3 regions of the Streptomyces sp. NPDC030222 genome follow, and region 3 is predicted to be linked to each of the others. Evidence: riboswitches for the same ligand, from Rfam matches in the RefSeq annotation. Region 3 holds a riboswitch; each other region holds the start of a gene.
The links. A riboswitch is a leader RNA that binds a small molecule or an ion and turns the genes downstream of it on or off. The one in region 3 is predicted to bind cyclic di-AMP.

Region 1 (3,266 bases), on a different contig from region 3:
TGAGCAGCGCGATCAGCCCGGGACTGCCCGAGGCCTGGGTCAGCGTCTCGTGGAACCAGCCGCCGAGGGACCGCAGATCCTCGCTCTGACCGCTGCGGGCCCGCTCCTGGCCGAGCCTGACCAGACCGCGCAGGACCTTGAGGTGGGCCTCGGTGCGCCGCTGCGCGGCCCGCGCGGCACCCAGCGGCTCCAGCAGCATGCGGACCTCCAGTAGGTCGGCGGCCTCCCGCTCGGTCGGCTCGGCGACGCACGCCCCCGCGTGCCGGCGGGTGGTGACGAAACCCTCCGACTCCAGCGTGCGCAGGGCCTCCCGCACCGGGACCCGTGAGACGCCGTAGCGGCGTGCGAGCAGTTCCTCGGTCAGCCGGCTGCCGCGCTCGAAGACCCCGGCGACGATGTCGTCCCGGATGGCCGTGCATACCGAATGCGCCGGAATGCGCATGCCCGAACCTCCGTTTAATCCCCGCGAAACGCGGTCGCAGACCACCGTTTCCTCGACTCTATTGCAGGGTGCGGGAATTTCCGAAGGACTCGATGATTTCTGGAAATGTTTTGGCCATCGCGATGCCGGGGACCCGGGACGTCCGTCCGGCTGCGGCCCCGCGGGCGAATCCCCCACGGGGACACCCTGACCCGCAGGACGCCCGGCCCGCGGCTCGCCCGACACGCAGGACGCCCTATCCACACGACGCCCTACCCACGGGACGCGACCGCGGGGGGCACACGACGAAGACCCCGGCGGACGGAGCGCCGGGGTCTTCGGCCATGCGTGCCCCTGGACCGGTGGGGCGAGGCGGAGGCCGTGCGTCAGAGGGCGACGCCGTGGCTGCGCAGGTAGGCGACCGGGTCGATGTCGGAGCCGTACTCCGCGCTGGTGCGCGCCTCGAAGTGCAGGTGCGGGCCGCTCGAGTTGCCCGTGGAGCCGGACAGACCGATCTGCTGGCCGGCGGCGACCTGCTGGCCGACCGAGACGGAGATCGACGACAGGTGGCCGTACTGGGTGTAGGTGCCGTCCGCCATCCTCAGGACGACGTTGTTGCCGTACGCGCCGCCCCAGCCGGCCTCGACGACGGTGGCGGCGCCGACCGCGCGGACCGAGGTGCCGGACGCGGCGTGGAAGTCGACACCGGTGTGGCTGCCGGAGGACCAGGCCGCACCGCCGGCCTTGTACTGGGTGCTGACGTACGAACCGGCGACCGGCGAGACGTACCCCGAGAAGTTTCCGGAGAGGCTGGTGCGCTCCGCCGCGCGGGCGGCGCGCGTCCCGACGTCCCGCTGCTCCTTGGCCTCGGCGGCCGCGCGCTCCGCCTTGGCCCGGGCCTCGGCCTTCGCCTGGGCTTCCGCCTTGCGCTTGGCCTCCGCCTTGGCGAGGACCGCGGCGTGGTCCTGGACGGCGGCCTGCTCCTGCGCGTCGGCCTGGGCGTCGATCTCGGTGGCCAGCGAGTCGTCGATGACGAGCGCCTGGGACAGCCCCGTGTCCTCGACGGTGACCGGAGCCGGACCGTCGACGGCCAGCGCCGGGGAGGCAAGGGTGCCGACGACGCCGGTGGTCGCGATTCCGGCAATGCCTGCGATGTTCGCACCCTTGCGGGTCATACGGCTCGGGCGACGGTGCTTCCCGGTGGCACGGGTGAACGCCATGAAGAGAGCTGGTCCTTTCCTTCCCTGTCGCCTGCCGGGTTAGCTGACGGGTTCGGAGAAGGAAGGTCTCCTACGGCTGCCTCCGCGGGCGAAGGCACCCGATTCACCCCAGGGGACGCGCAGTTGGGTCCCCGGCTCCCCTGGCTCGCGCCGTACGGGGATTCGGCGATGGCTGTCCGGTGCCGCGGCTGCGACGAGGTGCATTGGACGAACAGCTCCACCGACGCTAGACGGGTCACCTTTTAATCACCAAACAGACACGGTCTTTTGTAGCGCACGCCACAGGGCAGACAGGCGGCCTCCGCAACAAAACGGACAAACGACGGGCCCCGGTGGACGTCGTCCACCGGGGCCCGGTCGCCGGCACAGCGGGCAGTCCGGTCGGCCGGCGGGAGCCGACGGACCGTCAATCAGCCGCTGACGACGGAGACTTCACCGATGCCGAGAGCCTTGACGGGCTCCTCGATCTGCGCCGCGTCGCCCACCAGGACCGTCACCAGACGGTCCACCGGGAAGGCGCTGACGACGGCGGCGGTCGCCTCGACCGTGCCGGTCTCGGCGAGGCGGGCGTACAACTGCGCCTGGTAGTCGTCCGGGAGGTACTGCTCCACCTGGTCGGCGAGCGTGCCGGCGACGGCTGCCGCCGTCTCGTACTTGAGCGGGGCGACCCCGACGAGGTTCTGCACGGCGACATCGCGCTCGGCGTCCGTCAGGCCCTCGGCGGCGAGGGTCCGCAGCACCGTCCACAGGTCCTGGAGCGCGGGGCCGGTGTGCGGGGTGTCCACCGAGCCGCTGATCGCGAGCATGGCGGCGCCCGCCGGCCCCGTGACGGACGCCGGCGGCGCGGAGCGCAGCACCTGGCTGAAGGCCCGCACGCCGTACGTGTAGCCCTTCTCCTCGCGCAGCACCCGGTCCAGGCGGGAGGTGAGGGTGCCGCCGAGGCAGTACGTACCGAGCACCTGGGCCGGCCAGAGCCGGTCGTGCCGGTCCGTGCCGACACGGCCGATCAGCAGCTGGGTCTGCACGGCGCCCGGGCGGTCCACGATGATCACGCGGCCGGTGTCGTCGGCGACGACGGGCGGCACGGGCCGTGGCTCGGCCTTGTCACCGGTCCAGGCACCGAGGCTGTCGGCGAGGATCGCGTCCAGGTCCGTACCGGTCAGATCACCCACGACCACGACCGTGGTCGTGGCCGGGCGGACGTGGTCGCTGTAGAAGGCGCGGACGATGGCGGCGTCGATGCGCTCCACCGTCTCCTCGCTGCCCTGCCGCGGGCGGGACATCCGGGAGTTCTCCGGGAAGAGCTCCTTGGAGAGTTCCTTGGCGGCACGGCGGGCCGGGTTGGCCGTCTCGTGCGGGATCTCGTCGAGGCGGTTGCGGACCAGCCGCTCCACCTCGCTGTCGGCGAAGGCCGGTTCGCGCAGCGCCTCGGCGATCAGGCCCAGCGCCTTGGACAGCCGGGAGACCGGCACCTCCAGGGCGATGCGCACGCCCGGGTGGTCGGCGTGTGCGTCGAGGGTGGCGCCGCAGCGCTCCAGCTCGGCGGCGAAGTCCTCGGCCGACCGCTTCTCGGTGCCCTCGGAGAAGGCGCGCGCCATGATGGTGGCGACGCCGTCGAGGCCCTC
Region 2 (3,266 bases), on a different contig from region 3:
GCTTCGTCCGGGCCCTCCCCGTCCTCCTCATCGTCGCGGGCATCGTCATCGACCTCGCCACCCCGGCCGAAGTCACCGCCGCCCCCTTCTTCTCCGCCGCTCCGCTGATCGCGGCACCGTTCTTCTCGTTCCTCGTCACGGTCGTCACCGGCGTGACCTCGGTGCTCGCCGTGCTGCTGCTGGCCTTCCTGCACGGTCCGGAAGCCCGCGCGGAGTGGGCGACGGAGCTGTCGACCGTGGTGACGGTGGCGGTGCTCGCCATGGTGATCAACCGGGTGGTGCGGCGCAGCGGGGAGCGGCTGGCCTCGGCACGGGTGATCGCGGAGACGGCCCAGCGGGCGGTGCTGCCGACCCCGCTCGACCGGATCGGCGGACTCCGGGTCGCCGCGCGGTACGAGGCGGCGCAGGAGGACGCGTTCATCGGGGGTGATCTGTACGCGGTGCAGGACACCCCCTTCGGGGTGCGGCTGGTCCTGGGGGACGTACGGGGCAAGGGCATGGAGGCGGTGGCGGCGGTGGCCGTCCTCATCGGCGCGTTCCGGGAGGCCGCGGCGCGGGAGAGCAGCCTCGACGCGGTGGCGCGCCGGCTCGAGCAGGCGCTCGGCCGGGAGGGCACGCGACGGTCCAGGACCGAGGAGGCCGAGGGTTTCGCCACGGCCGTCCTGGCGGAGATCCCGCCGGGCGGGTCCGTCGTACGCCTGGTGAACCGCGGGCATCCGGAGCCGCTGATGCTCCACGCGGACGGGACGCTGACCGTGCTGGCGCCCACCGAGCCGGCGCTGCCACTGGGAATGTCGGAGCTGGTCTCCTGGTCGGGCCGGACGGACGAGACACCCTTTCCACCTGGTTCGACGCTTTTGTTCTACACGGACGGCCTGTCGGAGGCCCGGGACGAGCGGGGGGACTTCTACGATCCGCAGGCCCGGCTGGCCGACCGGACCTTCGACGGACCGCAGGACCTCCTCGACGTCCTCGTCGGCGATGTGAACCAGTACACAGGCGGCAATTCGACGGACGACATGGCGCTGCTGGCGGTGGCGAGCCCGGCGGAACAGCGGCCGGACCGGGGCAGGGCGATCCCCGCAGCCCCATGACGTCCGTGGTGCCGCAGTTGCTGGTGCGCAGCCACCCCCGCCCCGCATCGTTGCCACGCTCCGTAATCGCGTGGCACCCGTGCGCATAACAATTGATGCACCGTCAGGAACTGGCGGGGTGGATGCGCAACTGAATTACCGTCAACTCGACCGCATCTGAGAGTGTATGTCCGGATAAGTTCAGGCCCAAGCTCTTAACGATCACTGGGAAGCGCTTGGAATCGGACCCCGCTGTCTATTAACGTTCGATAACGCAGCGCGGTCGTCCCAGCCGTCGCCGGACGGCACCGTGCGCACATGCGCCGAATCCCGCAAGGGAACCGGGGAACCACCAACTTGGGGTGAATCGGGCGCCTTTCGAGGCCCGTAGGAGACCTTCCTGCTCCGAACCCGTCAGCTAACCCGGTAGGCGAAGGGAAGGAAAGGAGCGCGCCTTCGTGGCGTCCAACAGGCCTGCCGAAGCCCCCACGGCTCTCGCCGGTTCCGCGTCCCTCGCATCCGTCTACGGGACCGGCCCGGCCGAGAACGAGACGTGGGAGGAGTGGAACCCCTCCGCGGAGACCGTCAGGCCCGTCCGCGGCAGGCACCGGGTCGCCAAGCAGCGCGGCGGTCTGGCCCGCAGCTCCACAGTCCTCGGCGTCGGTGTGATCGCGGCCGTCGGCGCGGGTGGCCTCGCCACCGCGCAGGACAAGCCCCCGGTCTCCATCTCGCTGCCCGACCTCCCGGACGCCGAGTCCATTCCGGGCATCGGCTCCCTGCTCGAGGACGACAGCAAGGCGGCACCCAAGCCGGACGAGGTCGTCGCCGCCACCCCGTTCACCTCCGCCGGAGTCACCGACGCGGACATCAAGCAGGGCAGCACCGACGCCGGTGAGGCACTGCGCGCCCGGATCCTCCAGCAGGCCGAGCAGCAGCAGGCAAGCGCGGAGGCCGCGGCCGCCGAGGCCGCGGAGAAGGCCGCCGCCGACAAGGCCGCAGCCGAGTCCAAGGCGAAGCAGGAAGCAGCGGCGAAGAAGGCCGCCGAGGAGAAGGCGGCCGCCGAGAAGGCCGCTGCGGAGAAGGCCGAGGCCGAGCGTCTCGCCAAGCTCGCGGCGAGCTACTCGCTGCCCACCTCCTCGTACACGATCACCTCCACCTACGGTCAGTCCGGGTCCATGTGGTCCTCCGGCTACCACACCGGACTGGACTTCGCCGCCCCGACCGGTACGCCGGTCAAGGCCGTGCACGGCGGTACGATCAAGTCGGCCGGCTGGTCCGGCGCCTACGGCTACCGGATCGTGCTCGAGCTCAGCGACGGCACGGAGATCTGGTACTGCCACCTGTCCTCCATGACCGTCACCTCCGGCCAGGTCTCCACCGGCCAGACCATCGGCCGCGTCGGCGCGACCGGCAATGTCACCGGCCCGCACCTCCACATGGAGGTCAAGTCGTCCGGCGGCAGCACCCTGGACCCGATGGCCTGGATGCGCAGCAAGGGCCTCACCCCCTGATCCGTACGCACTGAGCCCCGCCCTCGAACCCCGGCAGCCCTGGCGCACTCCCCCCGACGCCTGGGCTGCCGGTCTTTTCGTCCCCGGATCCTCCGTCGTCCCCGGATCCTCCGTCGTCCCCGGATCCTCGGTCGTCCCGGGCTTGTCGGTTGTCCCGGGCTTTTCGGTACTCCGGCCGCGTCTGAGCGGCACCCCCACTCCGGCCCGCAGGTGCGGACGTCAGTCCCGCAGATACGGATTCCCTCCCGGGTGGCCGTGCGGTACCGGGTGCGGTGCCGGGTTCCGGTAGGGGCCCGGATGTGACGGGCCCTGGTGGGGGAACGGGCCCGGATGTGACGCGCCCTGGTCGGGGAACGGGCCCGGCGCCTGTCCTGCCTGCCACGGTGCGTACCGGCCGGGCACCGGCTGGGAGTAGGGCGCGGGCCGGGCGTACGGCGCCGGCCGGCCATGGGGCGCCGGGAACGCGGGCGGGAGCGACCCCGGGAACACGACCCGGCCCGAGGCCTGCGCCGCGTACGCCAGTGCCGGGCCGGCGACGTTCCTGCGGTGCCACAGGTGGTGCAGCAGTTCCTGCTCCCTGGCCGTGAAGTCCGGGCCCGGAGACTCCCGGCGCGCCCGGTGCCGCAGGAACGCCAGCGCCGTCGCGCACGCCTCGTACTCGCCGACCGCGTTCGCCGCCGCC
Region 3 (3,266 bases):
ATTTTTTACAGAGGTCGCTGCCGCTGCCACAGCGCGCAAGAGGAGAGGCTGGCCAATGAACCGTCCCGCCGCCCGCTACGTCCTGCCGGAGTTCACGGAGCGCACCGCGAACGGAGTCCGCACCCTCGACCCGTATTCGAAGCTGCTCCAGGAGAGGATCGTCGTGATCGGCACCGTCATCGACGACGCCGTCGCCAACGACGTGATGGCCCAGTTCATGCATCTGGAGCACGCCGCAGCGGACCGGGACATCTCGCTCTACATCAACGCGCCGGGCGGTTCGGTCACGGCGATGACGGCGATCCACGACACGATGCAGTTCGTCACCTGCGACGTGGAGACGGTCTGCCTGGGCCAGTGCGGCTCGGTGGCGGCAGTGCTGCTCGCAGCCGGCACGCCCGGCAAGCGCTTCGCGCTGCCCAGTACCCGGGTGGTGCTCCAGCAGCCCTCTCTCGAGGAGCCGTTGCACGGCACCCCGTCCGATCTGGAGGTCCATGCCGCGGAGTTGCTGCGCGGGCGGGCGACCGTCGCCCGACTGCTGGGGCGCCACACGGGGCGCAGCCCGGACCTGGTCACCGAAGTCCTCGACCGCACAACGGTGTTCGAGGCTGAGGCCGCCCGCGCCTACGGATTGATCGACGCGGTCATGACGAGCCGGAAGCCCGCGTCGGGCCCGCTCGGCGGACGGTGAGGCAGGTGGTGCCCGAGCTCCCTCGCCTGCCCGCCCTGACCCGCGCCGAGGGCGATGTCATCGACCGGTATCTCGAAGTGGTGGACCTGCTGGGCCGGATCAACCCCGCCCGCGGGACGGACACCTACCATGCGCTCCGGGCGGCGCAGGCGCTCGTCGGCCGTTCGGCGGCGCTGCGGGACGCGCTCGCCCTGATGCATGAGCGCGGCGAGTCACATCTGTATACCGTCACATTGGCACAAGCCCTGCGGGTGTTGGACGGGGAGCGGAGAGCGGCACGGCTCACCGTGCCGCCCTCTTCGGCGAGTTGAATCGCGCCGTGGACTCGGGGTTCGCTCAGATGCACCAGCCTGATTCCTCCGAACGAGTGATTGCATAGCTTCTGATTCTGTGCCAGTCGACTTGCGCGGCCTGGGCGATCGGGAAGCGGAACACTTGGCTCCAGTGCTGGTACAGCCATGGTCACACCCTCTGCGAGATGTCCCGAATCGCCCCTGTCCACTCGAACGGATCAGTCGTGAGGAGCCTCACAAACCGCCGTTTCGACTCGGAAATCCGGCAAGTGATGAGTCAAGATCCCTGGGACGACAAGCCCCCGCCACCGCGGCGGGGCGGTCCGGGCGGACGCCGAGTCCTGCCGCCGTCCCGGATTCAGGTCGACTCGATTGCATCGGCAGGAGTGGAGGACCCAAGCACGACGGGACGGGAAGTACGCCGTCCCTTGGGGTGAAGCCGCGCCAGCGGCCGGGCATCTTCGCCTGCCCGAACCCGACAGGTCATCCTTCACAGGCGGCTGACGAAGGGTTGCGCATGTCTGCGCAGATCAACATTCCGTTCCTGCTGTCCCGAGCCGGTGCCGCTTCCGCTCTGACACTCGCCGCCGTGGGCGCCACCATCGTGGCACCCGGAGGGGCGACCGAGGCCCACGCCGTGACGGCCCATGCGACGAAGGCGCTCCAGGTCGCCGCGTCGAAGAAGGGTTCCCCTTACAAGTACGGCGCCGCGGGACCGAACCGGTTCGACTGCTCGGGCCTGACGCTCTACTCGTACAAGAAGGCGGGCAAGTCCCTGCCGCGCACCGCCCAGGCGCAGTACAACAGGACGCGGCATATCTCGGCGTCCAGCCGACAGCGCGGTGACCTCGTCTTCTTCCACTCCGGCGGGCACGTCTACCACGTGGGGATATACGCCGGTAACGGCAGGATCTGGCACTCTCCCAAGACCGGCTCCCATGTGAAGCTGGAGAAGATCTGGTCCTCCAAGGTCCTCTACGGACGCGTACGCTAGCCCGACGCGCAGGCGGGGACGGTACGTTGGCGGTTGCCCGAGCCGTCCCCGCGGTCCGTTGCGGAACGTCCGCCCTGTTCGCCCAGCGGCCGTGACGATCCGTCACCGACGACCGCGTTCCCCGAGGAGTCCCGTGTCAGGCCTCAACCCCGTACGCCACATCACGTTCGACGCACGCGATCCGTACCGGGTCGCCGAGTTCTGGGCGGCCCTCACCGGCTATCCGCTGGTGGACTCGGAGCCCGAGGACGACGAGGTCCTGCTCGAATCGGACCGGCCGGAGGCGCCCGGACTGCTGTTCATCCGCGTGCCCGACGACAAGACGGTCAAGAACCGCGTCCACCTCGACATCCAGCCGCCCACCGGCACCCGGGACGCGGAAGTGACCCGGCTCGGCGCGCTCGGCGCGCGGATCGTCGACGACCGGCGCACCGACGACGGCCTGGGCTGGGTCGTCATGGCCGATCCCGAGGGCAACGAGTTCTGCGTCGAGCGCAGCGCGGCGGAGCGCGGCCTGGTCTGAGGTCCGGTCCTCGACGTCCGAGGTCCGGTCCGCGGCGCGGCGGGACTCGGCCCGGCCCGCACCACGGGGCACGTGGCCCCGCCCGCACCACGTGAACACGGCCCGGTCCGCACCACGAAACATGGCCCGGGACGCGCCGCGGACCCCTCGCGCCGCATCCGGTGGAATCATCGGCGCCAGGCACCCATCTCTGCATCACTGCGGGGTACCCGTCACCGTATGGCTGACGACGAACCCCGCGGAAGCCGGCACGAAACCCGCCTCGAACGCGCCGACCGCAACTTCAACGAGCTGCTGCAGGAACTGCGCGTCACGCAGATGGGTGTGCAGATCCTCTTCGCCTTCCTGCTGACGCTCGCGTTCACCCAGCGCTTCCCCTCCCTCGACAGCTACCAGGTCACCACCTATGTGGTCACCCTGCTGCTGGCAGTCGTGGCCACGGCGCTGCTCACGGCGCCCGCCGCGGTGCACCGCATGCTGTTCCAGCAGGGCGCCAAACCACAGATCGTGGTGGTCTCGTCGCAACTCGCACGTTTCGGGATGGCGGTCCTCGCACTCGCCCTCGCGGGTTCGGTCCTGCTCGTCGTGGACGTCACGCTCGGCCGGACCTGGGGGATCGTATGCGGGCTGTGCACCGTCCTGCTGTTCGTAGCGCTGTGGGGCGTGCTGCCGAGGCTGATCGGGCGGGGGCTCATCACAGCATCGCGGGACCGGCCACCAGGGTCGGCCCCAGAGCGGTGAGCGCCGCCCCGCCGACACGTTCCA

Region 1: linked by a shared signal. The riboswitch ahead of ACZ4Z5_RS09290 (M23 family metallopeptidase) and the one ahead of ACZ4Z5_RS13335 (C40 family peptidase) in region 3 are both predicted to bind cyclic di-AMP.
Region 2: linked by a shared signal. The riboswitch ahead of ACZ4Z5_RS04735 (M23 family metallopeptidase) and the one ahead of ACZ4Z5_RS13335 (C40 family peptidase) in region 3 are both predicted to bind cyclic di-AMP.

Annotation. Positions count from the first base shown of each region.
Region 1 covers NZ_JBVICA010000005.1:105,555-108,820, reverse strand. Annotated here, with positions in the region: gene ACZ4Z5_RS09295 (GntR family transcriptional regulator) at 1-442, opposite strand, end outside; gene ACZ4Z5_RS09290 (M23 family metallopeptidase) at 808-1,641, opposite strand; cyclic di-AMP (ydaO/yuaA leader) riboswitch at 1,655-1,819, opposite strand; gene ACZ4Z5_RS09285 (M16 family metallopeptidase) at 2,052-3,266, opposite strand, start outside.
Region 2 covers NZ_JBVICA010000002.1:466,354-469,619, forward strand. Annotated here, with positions in the region: gene ACZ4Z5_RS04730 (PP2C family protein-serine/threonine phosphatase) at 1-1,094, shown strand, start outside; cyclic di-AMP (ydaO/yuaA leader) riboswitch at 1,385-1,521, shown strand; gene ACZ4Z5_RS04735 (M23 family metallopeptidase) at 1,532-2,584, shown strand; gene ACZ4Z5_RS04740 (PrsW family intramembrane metalloprotease) at 2,804-3,266, opposite strand, start outside.
Region 3 covers NZ_JBVICA010000007.1:178,658-181,923, reverse strand. Annotated here, with positions in the region: gene ACZ4Z5_RS13345 (ATP-dependent Clp protease proteolytic subunit) at 56-691, shown strand; gene ACZ4Z5_RS13340 (hypothetical protein) at 697-1,002, shown strand; cyclic di-AMP (ydaO/yuaA leader) riboswitch at 1,336-1,498, shown strand; gene ACZ4Z5_RS13335 (C40 family peptidase) at 1,502-1,978, shown strand; gene ACZ4Z5_RS13330 (VOC family protein) at 2,112-2,501, shown strand; gene ACZ4Z5_RS13325 (DUF6328 family protein) at 2,721-3,242, shown strand.